3 regions of the Bradyrhizobium sp. BWA-3-5 genome follow, and region 2 is predicted to be linked to each of the others. Evidence: predicted binding sites of a transcription regulator. Region 2 holds the regulator's gene; each other region holds the start of a gene.
What was found. The regulator PhoB, encoded in region 2, activates phosphate uptake and scavenging genes when phosphate is short. The targets are predictions, from matches to a motif close to TGTCATNNANCTGTCAT.
Positions count from the first base shown of each region.

Region 1 (4,451 bases), 2.7 Mb from region 2:
GCTCGGGCGCGATGAAAAAGGCTGATGGCGACGGCGCTGGCAAGCCAGCAAATGGTGCCGGCCAGCACGACCAGGCGCCAGTCATGTTCAGTGGTGAGGCAAGTCAGGACGCGGTACATTACAGACCCTCATGGCCTGTAACAGCATTGCCATTGGTATATTTGGCGTAACCTTCGCGGCCCAGTTGTGCGGATGGTGAACGAATATCTCAATCGGACGCCCCGCCGCTGGCCGAGGCATCAAAAAGGTGGAATCTCCGGGATTCGCGACCGTCAGCGGCCTTCGCTCCGCGCGAATTATCCTTTCCGATCGGTTACCGCCGGCCCGCCGCCCCACCAGACCGCGGCGGCGGCTGCGATCAACACGCCGGCCGAAATACCCAGCGAGGCGTGCAGGCCGCTCATGAACGCGCCGGAGCGGCCGACCAGCGACCCGAACAGCGCGACCCCCAGGACGCTGCCGGTCTGCCTGGTCGCGTTGAGCACGCCGGCGGCGACGCCCGAACGCGATTTCTCCACGCTGCCGAGCAGCGTCGACGTCAAGGGCGGCACCAGCAATCCGAGACCGGTGCTCAGCGCGATCAGTTGCAGGCAGATCGACCAATAGCCGGTGGAGGCCTCGATCCCGAGCATCGCAAGACATCCACCTGCGGAGAGCAGCGCACCGGCCGCAATCGTGGCCGGCGCACCGATACGTTCGGCGAGCCGCGGGGCGATCAGGTTGACCGGCAGCACCGCGCCCATCATCGGCACAAAGGCGAGCCCGGTCATGAAGACCGATAATCCGTTGATCTGCTGAAAGTAGAGGCTGAGCACGAAGATCAATCCGTAGATCGCGACATTGACCAGCAGGCCGATCAGCGATGTCAGTGCAAACATCCGGCTTCTGAACAGCGTGAGCGGCAGCATCGGTTGCGCCGCGCGCGCTTCCCGCCATACGAACAGGGCTGCAAAGGCCGCAAACACCAAAAAGCCCGTGATCACCAGCGAATCGTTCCAACCAAATGAGCCGGCCTCGATGATGGCGCCGGCGAGCGAGCCGAGCGCCACGATCGCGGCGATCTGGCCGGGCAAGTCGATCTCGCGTTCGGGTGTTCGCGTCGTCTCGTCGGCAAAACGCCAGGCCAGGTAGAGGCCGGCAAGGCCGATCGGCAGATTGACGAGGAAGATGGAGCGCCAGCCAACCAACGAGATCAGCGCGCCGCCGACGAAGGGACCGGCCGTCAGCGCAAGGCTGGCGCCGGCGGCCCAGATACCGACGGCGCGCCCGCGCGCCTTTTCTTCCGTATAGGCATGGCTGAGCAGCGCGAGTGAATTCGGCACCAGGATGGCCGCAGCCAATCCCTGAATGCAGCGCGCCAGAATCAGCACTGTTGCATTGGGCGCCAGCGCGCAGCCGACCGAGGCCGCCGTGAAAATGGCAAAGCCTGCCATGAACACCCGTTTGGCGCCGATCCGGTCGCCGAGCGCTCCCGCCGTCAATATGAACGCCGCAAAGACGATGGTGTAGGCGCTCACCACCCACTGCAGTTCGGTGACGCCGCCGCCGAGCGAAATGCCGATGGCATTGAGGGCGGTATTGACGATGGTGACGTCGAGCTGCACGACGCCATAACCGAGACTCATCGCGGCGAGCGTCAGCGACGCCGCAAACCTGCTCGGCATCGGCCCGGCCCCGGAACGGATTGATGCTCCGCCGCTCGGAACCGGCCTCAATCTGGGATACGCGTTTGTCATGGCTTCACCCTTTAAGGGGGCAACGCCATTGAATTGGTGTCCGTTTCGACAAAACACTTCGTCAAAGATCGAAGTGTGGATGCAGCCGTCGCCCGGCGCGCCAAAGCCGCGCGGTAAGAGGCCCCGCGCGGCTCTTTGTCTCAATCTGCCGCGACGATCAGCTTGCGGCGCGCAGATTGACCTTGCCTTCGGCCAGCGAGGTCAGCTTCTTGTCGACGATCTTCTCCTCGTCGAGCGTCTTCTGCAGGATAGTGGCGCAATCGTTGCGTCCAAGCTGGCGCGCCCAGGCGATCAGGCTGCCGTAACGGGTGATTTCATAGTGCTCCGCGGCCTGCGCTGCATTGATCAACGCAGCATCCAGCACGTCCTTGTCCTCGATCTCGCCGGCGACTTCGTCGGCTTCCTCGATGATGCCGTCGATCGCCGGGCAGTCGACCGCCTTCACTTGGGCACCGTGCATCTGAAATACCTCTTCGAGGCGCTGCACATGTGTCTTGGTTTCATCGAGATGGCTCAAAAAGCCCTGCTTGAGCTGCTTGTCGGTAGCTTTTTCCGCCATTTTCGGCAGCGCTTTCACAAGTTGTTTCTCCGCGTAATAGATGTCCTGCAATTGGTGGACGAACAGGTCGTTCATGGTCTTGATGTCTTTGGTGAAGAGTCCCATTGCGATTGTCCTTCGTTGTGGGAACACGCAAGGCGCAGGCTTCCTGCCGCGCGGCGCACTTGCTGTTCGATGCTGATCGGAAAATAACCAGCCCACGAAAAGGATGTTCCTGCAGGCCCCGAAAACGCCGCGATGGAACGAACGGGAAAAGTGCGGCAAAAAGGGCCCGCGGAACGGACCTCCTTGCGACTCAAAATCGTTAATGCGGCGACATATGTAGGGCGTATGACAAAGGCGGCGAACGAAGCTAAAAGGCATGCTTGTCAAGGGCTGCACAAGGGCCCGGATTTGGCTTATGGATTTCGCGCACGGTGCCTCTGACCGTCGACTGTCACCTGTCGTGACAGGCCCACCTTAACGTTTTGCCGCCCCGCCGGGAGGATGAATGCATCGGCTGCTGACCACGCTCCGGCGTGGCTTCAAGGAGAAGATCGGCTGGAAACGGCTGGGAATTGCTGCGAGTCTTCTCATCATAGCGCTGGCGATCACCCATCTGGTGCGCACCCTCAGGGGGGTCGACACCGGGGTTATTCTCACGGCCCTCACCGATATCGCTCCGCATCGCATCGCGCTGGCGGCGCTGTGCGTGGTCGGCGCATTTTGCACGCTGACCTTCTATGACTTCTTCGCGCTGAGAACCATTGGCAAGACGCACGTACCCTACCGCATCGCCGCGATGTCGAGCTTCACCAGCTACACGATCGGCCACAATATCGGCGCCACGGTGTTTACCGGCGGCGCGATCCGGTTCCGAATCTATTCTGACTACGGGCTGACGGCGATCGACGTCGCAAAAATCTGCTTTCTCTCGGGCCTCACCTTCTGGCTCGGCAATCTGTTCGTGCTCGGTATCGGCATGGCCTGGCACCCCGAGGCTGCATCGGCGATGGATTTGCTGCCGTCAGCCATGAATCGCTTGATTGCCCTCGGCTGCCTTGCCGGCATTGGCGCCTATTTCGTCTGGCTGCTCACGGGCGACGGGCGCCGCGAGCTCGGGCAGAACGGCTGGAAGGTTGTATTGCCCTCCGCCCGATTGACCCTGCTGCAGGTCTTGATCGGCGTTGTCGACCTCGGCTTCTGTGCCCTGGCGATGTATCTGTTGATGCCGATGACGCCCTATATCGACTTCGTTTCGTTGGCGGTGGTGTTCATCCTTGCGACCCTGCTTGGCTTTGCCAGCCACGCGCCCGGCAGCATCGGCGTGTTCGACGCCGCCATGCTGGTGGCGCTGCCGCAATTCGGCAGGGAAGAGTTGCTGGCGACGCTGGTGGTGTTCCGGATCCTGTACTTCCTGATCCCGTTCGGCATCTCGATTTCCATCATGGGAGCACGCGAAGTCTGGCTCAGCCTGATACAACCCTGGCAGGAACGTCGACGCCTCGGGCAGGCCTGCACGGCCAAGGCCCGGGTACGGCAGCCGATCAAGAACCGGGGCCGCTGAGGCCGGTAACGGCGTCGTTATCTGCAGCGGCTGGTGTTTTGTGGCGAAGCTGCCTCATTCTCTTATTTCTGCCTTACCGCTAACGTCAAACGGCGCCATGGCTGGAATTTTCCTAACTTTGATGATGTCGGCTGCGCTGGTTGCCGGCGCGCTATCAGGTGCGTTCGTTTCTGCTGCGCACGCCCAGACCGCCGGCGGCTACGGGCCGCTGCAGATTTCCTGGGAGGTGCGCAACCGCTTCCGCCTGTTCCGCGAGGAGCGGGATTTCCTGCTGCATGCCGAGACCGGGCGCGGCCGGAGCGTTCTGACGTCCGAGCAGGCATTGGCGATCCAGAGCGATGGCCGCGGCTGGGCGCGCAACACGGTGAACCGGCTCTGCATCGATCTCGCCGGCCGCGTCAGCGAGCCCTGCACCCGCGACAACGTCAAGGAAAGCTACCTGACGCCGATCGACCATCCGGTGGTGATACGCCTGACCGGCCCGGTGCCGGTCGGCGCGACCTGCGCATGGACGGTCGACGATGGTGACGGCCCGCAAACGTCCACCTTCGACTGCGCCGAGCCGGTCAATCTCCGCGTCCGCTACGGCCGCACCACCGTGGTGACCGCC
Region 1 covers NZ_CP136626.1:5,863,126-5,867,576, forward strand. Annotated here, with positions in the region: gene RX331_RS28335 (EAL domain-containing protein) at 1-119, opposite strand, end outside; gene RX331_RS28340 (MFS transporter) at 297-1,664, opposite strand; gene RX331_RS28345 (ferritin-like domain-containing protein) at 1,894-2,400, opposite strand; gene RX331_RS28350 (YbhN family protein) at 2,786-3,841, shown strand; gene RX331_RS28355 (hypothetical protein) at 3,939-4,451, shown strand, end outside.
Region 1: RX331_RS28350 (YbhN family protein) is a predicted target of PhoB. The motif match lies at 2,615-2,631, and genes of this name have one in related genera.

Region 2 (4,451 bases):
GGGCTCAATCTCGCCGTCTTCGCCCAGGATACGCCGCCGCCCGGATCGACCGAGGGGGGACTGCGCAACGCCATCATCGGCTCGATCATCATGACCGCGATCGGCGTCGGCATCGGTGCGCCGCTCGGCCTGTTCGCGGGCACCTATCTCGCCGAATATGGCAAGCACGACAAACTGACCTCGGTGATCCGCTTCATCAACGACATCCTGCTTAGTGCGCCCTCGATCATCATCGGCCTGTTCATCTATGGCGCGGTCGTGGTGCCGATGCGCGGCTTCTCGGCGATCGCCGGTTGTCTCGCGCTCGCCGTGATCGTGATCCCCGTGGTGGTGCGCACCACCGAGGACATGCTGGGGCTGGTGCCGAATCCGTTGCGCGAGGCCGCTTCCGCGCTCGGCATGCCGCGCTCGCTGGTGATCCGGCGCATCGCCTACCGCGCTGCGCGCGCCGGCCTGATCACCGGCGTGCTGCTCGCCACCGCCCGCGTCGCCGGTGAAACCGCGCCGCTGCTGTTCACCGCGCTGTCGAACCAGTTCTTCAGCCTCGACCTCACCAAGACGATGGCGAACCTGCCGGTGACCATCAACAATTTCGTGCAGAGCCCCTATGCCTACTGGAAGCAGCTGGCCTGGGCCGGGGCGCTCCTGATCACGCTCACCGTATTGGCCCTGAATATTGGCGCGCGCATCCTTGGCGCCGAGAGGACATCCAAATGACCGAACTCTCCGTATCCGTAAGTACCGCGACCGGCCCAGCCCCGCAGCTGCCGCTGCCGGAAGCCGCGCCGAAGGTGACGGTCCGTAGCCTCAACTTCTACTACGGCGAACACCACGCGCTGAAGAACATCAACCTGACGCTCGGCACCAACCGCGTCACTGCCTTCATCGGCCCGTCCGGCTGCGGCAAGTCCACGCTGCTGCGCATCTTCAACCGGATGTACGATCTCTATCCCGGCCAGCGCGCCACCGGCCAGCTGCTGCTCGACCAGACCAACATCCTCGATCCCAAGCTCGACCTCAACCTGCTCCGCGCCCGCGTCGGCATGGTGTTTCAGAAGCCGACGCCGTTCCCGATGACGATCTACGAGAACATCGCCTTCGGTATCCGCCTCTATGAGAAGATCTCGAAGTCCGAGATGGACGACCGCGTCGAAAAGGCGCTGCGCGGCGGCGCGCTGTGGAACGAGGTCAAGGACAAGCTCAATGCCAGCGGGCTGTCGCTGTCCGGCGGCCAGCAGCAGCGGCTGTGCATCGCGCGCACGGTAGCGGTGCGACCCGAGGTGATTCTGTTCGACGAACCGTGTTCCGCGCTCGACCCGATCTCGACCGCCAAGATCGAGGAGCTGATCCAGGAACTGTCGGAGGACTACACCATCGCGATCGTCACGCATAACATGCAGCAGGCGGCGCGGGTCTCGGACAAGACAGCCTTCATGTATCTTGGCGAGCTGATCGAATTCGACGACACCAACAAGATTTTCACCTCGCCCGGCGATCGACGCACACAGGACTACATCACCGGCCGGTTTGGTTGAGGAGATTTGAGAGATGGCTTCCGAACACACCGCCAAGGCATTTGACAGCGACCTTCAGGAACTGACCCGTCTCGTCGCCGAGATGGGCGGCCTGGCTGAGCGCATGATCACCGAATCCGTCGACGCGCTGGTGCGCCGTGATGTTGCGCTCGGCAAGCGCGTCGTCGCCTCCGACGTCGAGATCGACCGCCTGCAGCATCTGATCGAGGAGCGCGCGGTGTTGACCATCGCCCGCCGCCAGCCGATGGCGATCGACTTGCGCGAAATCGTCGGCGCCATGCGCGTCGCCACCGACCTTGAGCGGATCGGCGACCTCGCCAAAAACATGGGCAAGCGCGTCTCGGCGCTGGAGAACGATTTCCAGCCGCTCAAGCTGATGCGCGGCCTCGAACATATGACCGACCTCGTGCAGTCGCAGGTCAAGTCGGTGCTGGACGCCTATGCAGCGCACGATCTGCCGGCCGCGATGGCGGTGTGGAAGGGCGACGAGGAAGTCGATGCCATCTGCACCTCGCTGTTCCGCGAGCTGCTCACCTATATGATGGAAGACCCGCGCAACATCTCGTTCTGTATTCACCTGATGTTCTGCGCCAAGAACATCGAGCGGATCGGCGACCACGCTACCAATATCGCGGAAACCGTATTCTACATGATCGAGGGACAGCAGATGCTCGACAAGCGCCCGAAGGGCGACATGACGACGTTTGCTGCGACCATTCCCAATAGCTGAGGATGACAGGATGAGCGCACGCATCATGGTGGTCGAGGACGAGGAAGCGCTGACCACGCTGTTGCGCTATAACCTCGACGCCGAAGGCTATGAGGTCGAGACCGTCGCCCGCGGCGATGATGCCGATACGCGGTTGAAGGAGCGGGTGCCGGATCTGGTCGTGCTCGACTGGATGCTGCCGGGCCTGTCAGGCATCGAGCTGTGCCGCCGCCTCCGGGCTCGGCCCGAGACCAAGCAGCTGCCGATCATCATGCTGACCGCGCGCGGCGAGGAAAGCGAGCGCGTGCGTGGGCTCGCGACCGGCGCCGACGACTACATCGTCAAGCCGTTCTCGGTGCCGGAACTGCTGGCGCGGGTGAAGGGCCTGCTGCGGCGCGCCAGCCCCGAGCGCCTTGCTACGGTGCTCACCTATGGCGACATCGAGCTCGACCGCGAGAAGCGCCGCGTCGCGCGCTCCGGCCGCCAGATCGATCTTGGCCCGACCGAATATCGCCTGCTGGAATTTTTCCTGGAGCATCCCGGCCGCGTCTTCAGCCGCGAGCAACTGCTCGACAGCGTCTGGGGCCGCGACATCTATATCGACGAGCGTACCGTCGACGTTCACATCGGCCGCCTGCGCAAGCTGCTCAACCCCGGCCGCGAGCAGGACCCGATCCGCACCGTGCGCGGCGCGGGCTATGCGCTGGATGACCGGTTCGCGAAGGCGGAGCAGCCACAGTAGCGTTCCGCGGTATCTCGGCTCGCATCACTGTCGTCCCGGCCCATATGCGCAATTGCGCATCAGGAGCCGGGACCCATAACCACAAATCTCGATTTTTGAAATGCGCTGGAGCTCCAGCTCGGCATAACCACAGACAATGGGGGTTATGGTCCCCGCCTTCGCGGGGACGACCTCATTGAGGCAGCTCGCCCTTACCGCGTCTGCTTCGGCTGCTGCCTCCGCCGATCGGCGGCCGGCTGATAGGCCACGCGCGAGTGGTGCGCGCAGTAGGGCAGGCCGGTGAGCGCCTTGCCGCCGCAGAAGAAGAACTCGGGGCTCGCGGGATCGCCGACCGGCCAGTGGCAGGTCGCCTCGTTCAGCTCGAGCAGCGACAGCCGCTGGCTCATCGGCACCACATTGTCGAAGGCGACCGGATCGGGCTCCAGCTCCACCTCGAAGGCGTGCGCGAGCGCGGTGTTGCCGCGCGACACCGGCCGCGATACCCGCATCATCTGCTGGGCGGCGGGGCGCGCCTTGCGCTGCCGCGGCGCGGCCGAGGAGGGGCTCTTGGCACGGCCGGACAGGCCTAGGCGGTGCACTTTGCCGATCACGGCGTTCCGCGTCACATTGCCGAGTTCCGCGGCTATCTGGCTGGCCGATAAACCGGCTTCCCAGAGCTTCTTCAGCTGCTCGACGCGATCGTCGGACCAGGTCAATACCGTCATCGTATGTTTCCCTTCGCGTCGCGCCGGCCAAATTCGGGGCAGCGCCCGCGGGTCATTCGTCTCAAAAATCCCTGCGGTCAGAATCCCTTAGCCCTCGCCGGGCGCGGAAGGGCGCCCGAACGTTTACGCTTTCACAAAAGACTCTTAAGGGATCAAAACTGCCGCACGAGATGTCGTACCCGACAGTCCAAAAGCTACAATATGGCGTGACTCGGGCGCAAGAGTCCGGGCCTCAACGTCCACATGTTCTGACATCTAGGCATTGCACTGCGTGTTTTCCACCACACCGCAATCCTACGGATTTTGCCATCCTGCACTGCAGGAACGGCCGTTCCATGGCGTGTTGACAGCGCCCCGCGCGCACATAGAATACCTCTCACGTGCCGCCCTTAAGAGGCGGCACGTTTCGTTTCGCAAGACCGGCTGTTGCCGCCTTCGCGCCAAGGCACGCGTGTGCTCCGCGGCAGGTCTTGAAGGCAGGTCTCCAACTTCAAGTGATCGTCATGACCAATAGCGCCACGTCGCATCTGCTCCCCGTCTTCGCCAGGGTCGATCTCGGCTTCGAAAGCGGGGAGGGCTGCTGGCTGACGTCGACCACCGGCGAGCGCTATCTCGACTTCACCTCGGGGGTTGCGGTGAACGCGCTGGGCCACTGTCATCCGCATCTGGTCAAGGCGCTGCAGGAGCAGTCGACAAAGCTCTGGCACATGTCGAACCTGTTCAAGTCGCCCGACGGCGAGAAGCTCGCCGCGCGGCTCTGC
Region 2 covers NZ_CP136626.1:690,728-695,178, forward strand. Annotated here, with positions in the region: gene pstA (phosphate ABC transporter permease PstA) at 1-717, shown strand, start outside; gene pstB (phosphate ABC transporter ATP-binding protein PstB) at 714-1,535, shown strand; gene phoU (phosphate signaling complex protein PhoU) at 1,549-2,265, shown strand; gene phoB (phosphate regulon transcriptional regulator PhoB) at 2,276-2,986, shown strand; gene RX331_RS03240 (GcrA family cell cycle regulator) at 3,178-3,690, opposite strand; gene RX331_RS03245 (aspartate aminotransferase family protein) at 4,194-4,451, shown strand, end outside.

Region 3 (4,451 bases), 3.8 Mb from region 2:
AACAGCTTTCGCGTCCGCGCCTCGATACCCTTGGCGGCGTCGATCACCATGACGGCAGAGTCGACCGCGGTCAGCGTGCGATAGGTGTCTTCCGAAAAGTCCTCGTGGCCCGGCGTATCCAGGAGGTTGAAGACGAGGTCCTGGAACTCGAATGTCATCACCGAGGTCACGACCGAGATGCCGCGCTCACGCTCGATCTTCATCCAGTCGGAACGGGTGTTGCGCCGCTCGCCCTTGGCCTTGACCTGCCCCGCCAAGTTGATGGCGCCGCCGAACAGCAGCAGCTTTTCGGTCAGCGTGGTCTTGCCGGCGTCCGGGTGGGAGATGATCGCAAACGTGCGGCGGCGCGCCACTTCATCTGCAAGCGGCGAGCGGGACGGCGATTCGGCTGTAGCGGCAATGTCGGACATGAGGACAGTGCGTTTGGCAGGGAAAACCGGGCTGATCAAGCCTCATTTGGTGGTTGCGGCGGCCGCTGGCCAGCCCCATATCGGACGCGGAAGGACGGCCTTCCATTCCAGCTCATCCCGCGGGGACGACCCTGCCATTTTCGGAGGGTTGTCATGGCCTGGATCGTGCTGTTCGTCGCCGGCCTCATGGAAGTGGGCTGGGCGATCGGCCTCAAATATACTGAGGGTTTCAGCCGCCCCATTCCGTCTGTTCTCACGCTTGCCTGCATGGCGGGCAGCATCCTGCTGCTCGGGCTTGCCTTGAAATCGCTGCCGATCGGAACCGCCTATGCGGTCTGGACCGGCATCGGCGCGGTTGGAACGGCGATCCTAGGCATCGCGCTGTTCGGCGAGCCGGCCACCGCGGCCCGCCTCGCCTGCATCGGCCTGATCGTGGCCGGCATCGTCGGCCTCAAGCTCGTCACCGGATCAGCGTAGCGCCAGCGCTATCCAATAGGTCGCCGCGGCCACGATCGCGGAGGCCGGAATGGTGATCACCCAGGCATAGACGATCGAGCTCGCCACGTTCCAGCGCACCGCCGATACCCGCCGTGCGGCGCCGACGCCAACAATGGCGCCGGTAATGGTGTGGGTCGTGGAGACGGGAACCCCGAGAAAGGTCGCCATGAACAGGGTCGCCGCCCCGCCGGTTTCCGCGCAAAAGCCCTGCATCGGCGTCAGCTTGGTGATCCGCAGCCCCATGGTGCGGACAATCCGCCAGCCACCCATCAGCGTGCCGAGCCCCATCGCCGCCTGGCAGGCGATCACGACCCAGAACGGGACGGAGAAATCCGACCCGAGGTGACCCTGCGAATAGAGCAGCACCGCGATGATGCCCATGGTCTTCTGCGCGTCGTTGCCGCCATGTCCGAGCGAATAGAGCGAGGCCGAGACGAACTGCAGGATCCGGAAAGCGCGGTCGACCGCGAACGGCGTCGAACGCACCGACAGCCAGGACACGATCGCCACCAGCACCAGCGCCAGCAGGAAGCCGACCAGCGGCGACAGCACGATCGCCAGCAGCGCCTTGGACAGGCCGCTCCAGACTGCCGCTGATACGCCGGCCTTGGCCATGCCGGCGCCGACCAGTCCGCCGATCAGCGCGTGCGAACTCGACGAGGGAATACCGAGCGCCCAGGTGATCAGGTTCCAGACGATGGCGCCGACCAACGCCGCGAAGATCACGGTGGCATCCACGACGCTGGCGTCGATGATGCCGGTGCCGATGGTGTTGGCGACGTGAAGTCCGAACACCAGGAAGGCAATGAAATTGAAAAAAGCGGCCCAGATCACCGCATATTGCGGCCGCAGCACCCGGGTCGATACGATCGTGGCAATCGAATTGGCGGCGTCGTGCAATCCGTTGAGGAAATCGAACAGCAGCGCGACTGCGATCAGAAAGATCAGAATCGGAAGGCCAAGCGTGGCGTCCACTGGATTGGCCCTGCCCTATACTTGCTCGATCACGATCGAATTGATTTCGTTGGCGACGTCGTCGAAGCGGTCGGACACTTTCTCGAGATGCTTGTAGATCTCGGCGCCGACGACAAAGTCCATCGAATTGCCGTTGCGGTGCTTGAGGAACAGCTCCTTCAAGCCGATGTCGTGGAGGTCGTCGATGCGGCCTTCCAGCTTGCCGATTTCCTCGGTGATGGCGGTCAGCATCGCGACGTTGGCGCCGATCGACTGCATCAGGGGCAGCGCGCGGCTGACGAGGTTGGCGCATTCGACGAGCAGCGTGGCGATTTCCCGCATCGGCGGCTCGAACGAACGGACCTCGAACAGCATCACCGCCTTCGCCGTCTGCTGCATCTGATCGATGGCGTCATCCATCGCCGTGATCAGGTTCTTGATGTCGCCGCGATCGAACGGGGTGATGAAGGTACGGCGGACGGCGGTCAGTACCTCGCGGGTGATGCCGTCAGCATCGTTTTCGAACTGATTGACGCGCTGGCAGAATACCGGCGTCTCCTCGCCGCCGCGGAGCATGTCCTGCAATGCCAGGGCCCCCTGCACGACCGTCTGGGCATGTCGGGCAAACAGGTCGAAAAACCGCTCCTCCTTGGGCAAAAAGGCACGAAACCAGCGCAGCATGGGGTATTTTCCGTGGTTCAAAACGGCCGCGAGAGCAGCCTGTCACGCGGTTGTCATAAACCATTCAGGGGAAAAACGCGCCACACCGGGACCCGGGAACCGGGTCATCCACCGCTTTGTGAAGCCGAAAATCGCGCCGAAACCGGCCGTTTTACAGGGATCGGCGGAAATAATGGGCGATTTCGCCGATGATGCCGCGGCGGAAGGTCAGTACGCAGGCCACGAAGATGACGCCCTGGATCACGGTCACCCACTGGCCGAACCCGGCCAGATATTGCTGCATGGCGATGATGACGAAGGCGCCGACCACCGGGCCGAAGATGGTGCCGAGGCCGCCGACCAGCGTCATCAGCACGATTTCGCCCGACATCGTCCAGTGCACGTCGGTGAGCGAGGCATTTTGCGCCACGAACACCTTCAGAGACCCGGCAAAGCCCGCGATGGTCCCGGACAGGATGAAGGCGAGCAGCTTGTACTGGTCGGTCTTGTAGCCCAGCGAAATGGCGCGCGGCTCGTTCTCGCGGATCGACTTCAGGACCTCGCCGAACGGCGAGTTGATGGTGCGGTAGATCAGGAGGAAGCCGCCGAGGAAGCCGGCCAGCACGACGTAGTAAAGCACCGTCGGCTTGGCGAGGTTGAACACCCCGAACAGATAGCCCTGCGGAATGCCCTGGATGCCGTCTTCGCCGTGGGTGAACGGCGCCTGCAGGTAGATGAAATACAGAAGCTGCGACAGCGCCAGCGTAATCATCGAGAAGTAGATGCCTTGCCGGCGGATCGAGATAAAGCCGGTGATGACCGAAAGCGCCGCGGCAGCCGCGACACCGACCACGATCCCAATTTCCGGCGAGACACCCCAGACCTTCAGGGCATGCGCCGAGCAGTAGCCTGCGGTGCCCAGGAACATCGCATGGCCGAACGACAACAGGCCGCCATAGCCGATCAGGAGGTTAAAGGCGCAGGCCAGCAACGCGAAGCACAGCGCCTGCATCACGAAGAACGGATAGATGCCCGTCAGCGGCACGAGGCCGAGCAGCACCGCCATTCCGGCGAACACGATCATCTCGTCGCGCACGGCGCGCGGCGTTACGGGAAGTGTGTCGTCAGTCAATGCGCTCATGTCAGGCCGCCCGTCCGGTCAGTCCCGTTGGCTTCACCAGCAGCACCAGCACCATCAGCACGAATACCACGGTGTTGGAGGCTTCGGGATAGAAGTATTTGGTCAGGCCCTCGATCACCCCCAGCGCGAAGCCGGTGATGATGGACCCCATGATAGAACCCATGCCGCCGATCACCACCACGGCGAACACGACGATGATGAGGTCGGCGCCCATCAGCGGCCGGACCTGGTTGATCGGCGCCGACAGCACGCCGGCGAGCGCCGCAAGGCCGACGCCGAGCCCGTAAGTCAGCGTGATCATGCGCGGCACGTTGATGCCGAACGCACGCACCAGCGTCGGATTTTCGGTGGCGGCGCGCAGGTAGGCGCCAAGCCGCGTCTTCTCGATCAGGAACCAGGTGGCAAGGCAGACCACCAGCGAGAAGATCACCACCCAGCCGCGATAGACCGGCAGGAACATGAAGCCGAGATTGATGCCTCCCTGCAGGCCGCGCCGGCAGATCGCGTCCGGCGGAGCGTTCGGCGAGCAGTCGCCGATCTGCGGATAGTCCGGGATGGCGTAGGGCAGACCGGACGAGCCGAAATAGTTCTGGAATACGCCCTGCACGATCAGCGCGATGCCGAAGGTAAGCAAGAGGCCGTAGAGATGGTCGAGCCCGGTCAGCCATTGCAGCATGGTCCGCTCCAGGATCATGCCGAAAATGCCGACGGCGATCGGCGCGATGATCAGCGCCCACCAGTAGCCCATGCCGGTCAGGTGGAGCAGGAAATACGCACAGAACGCGCCC
Region 3 covers NZ_CP136626.1:4,485,287-4,489,737, forward strand. Annotated here, with positions in the region: gene RX331_RS21815 (peptide chain release factor 3) at 1-410, opposite strand, end outside; gene sugE (quaternary ammonium compound efflux SMR transporter SugE) at 564-887, shown strand; gene RX331_RS21825 (anion permease) at 879-1,883, opposite strand; gene RX331_RS21830 (DUF47 domain-containing protein) at 1,899-2,543, opposite strand; gene RX331_RS21835 (branched-chain amino acid ABC transporter permease) at 2,695-3,663, opposite strand; gene RX331_RS21840 (branched-chain amino acid ABC transporter permease) at 3,665-4,451, opposite strand, start outside.
Region 3: RX331_RS21830 (DUF47 domain-containing protein) is a predicted target of PhoB. The motif match lies at 2,584-2,600, and genes of this name have one in related genera.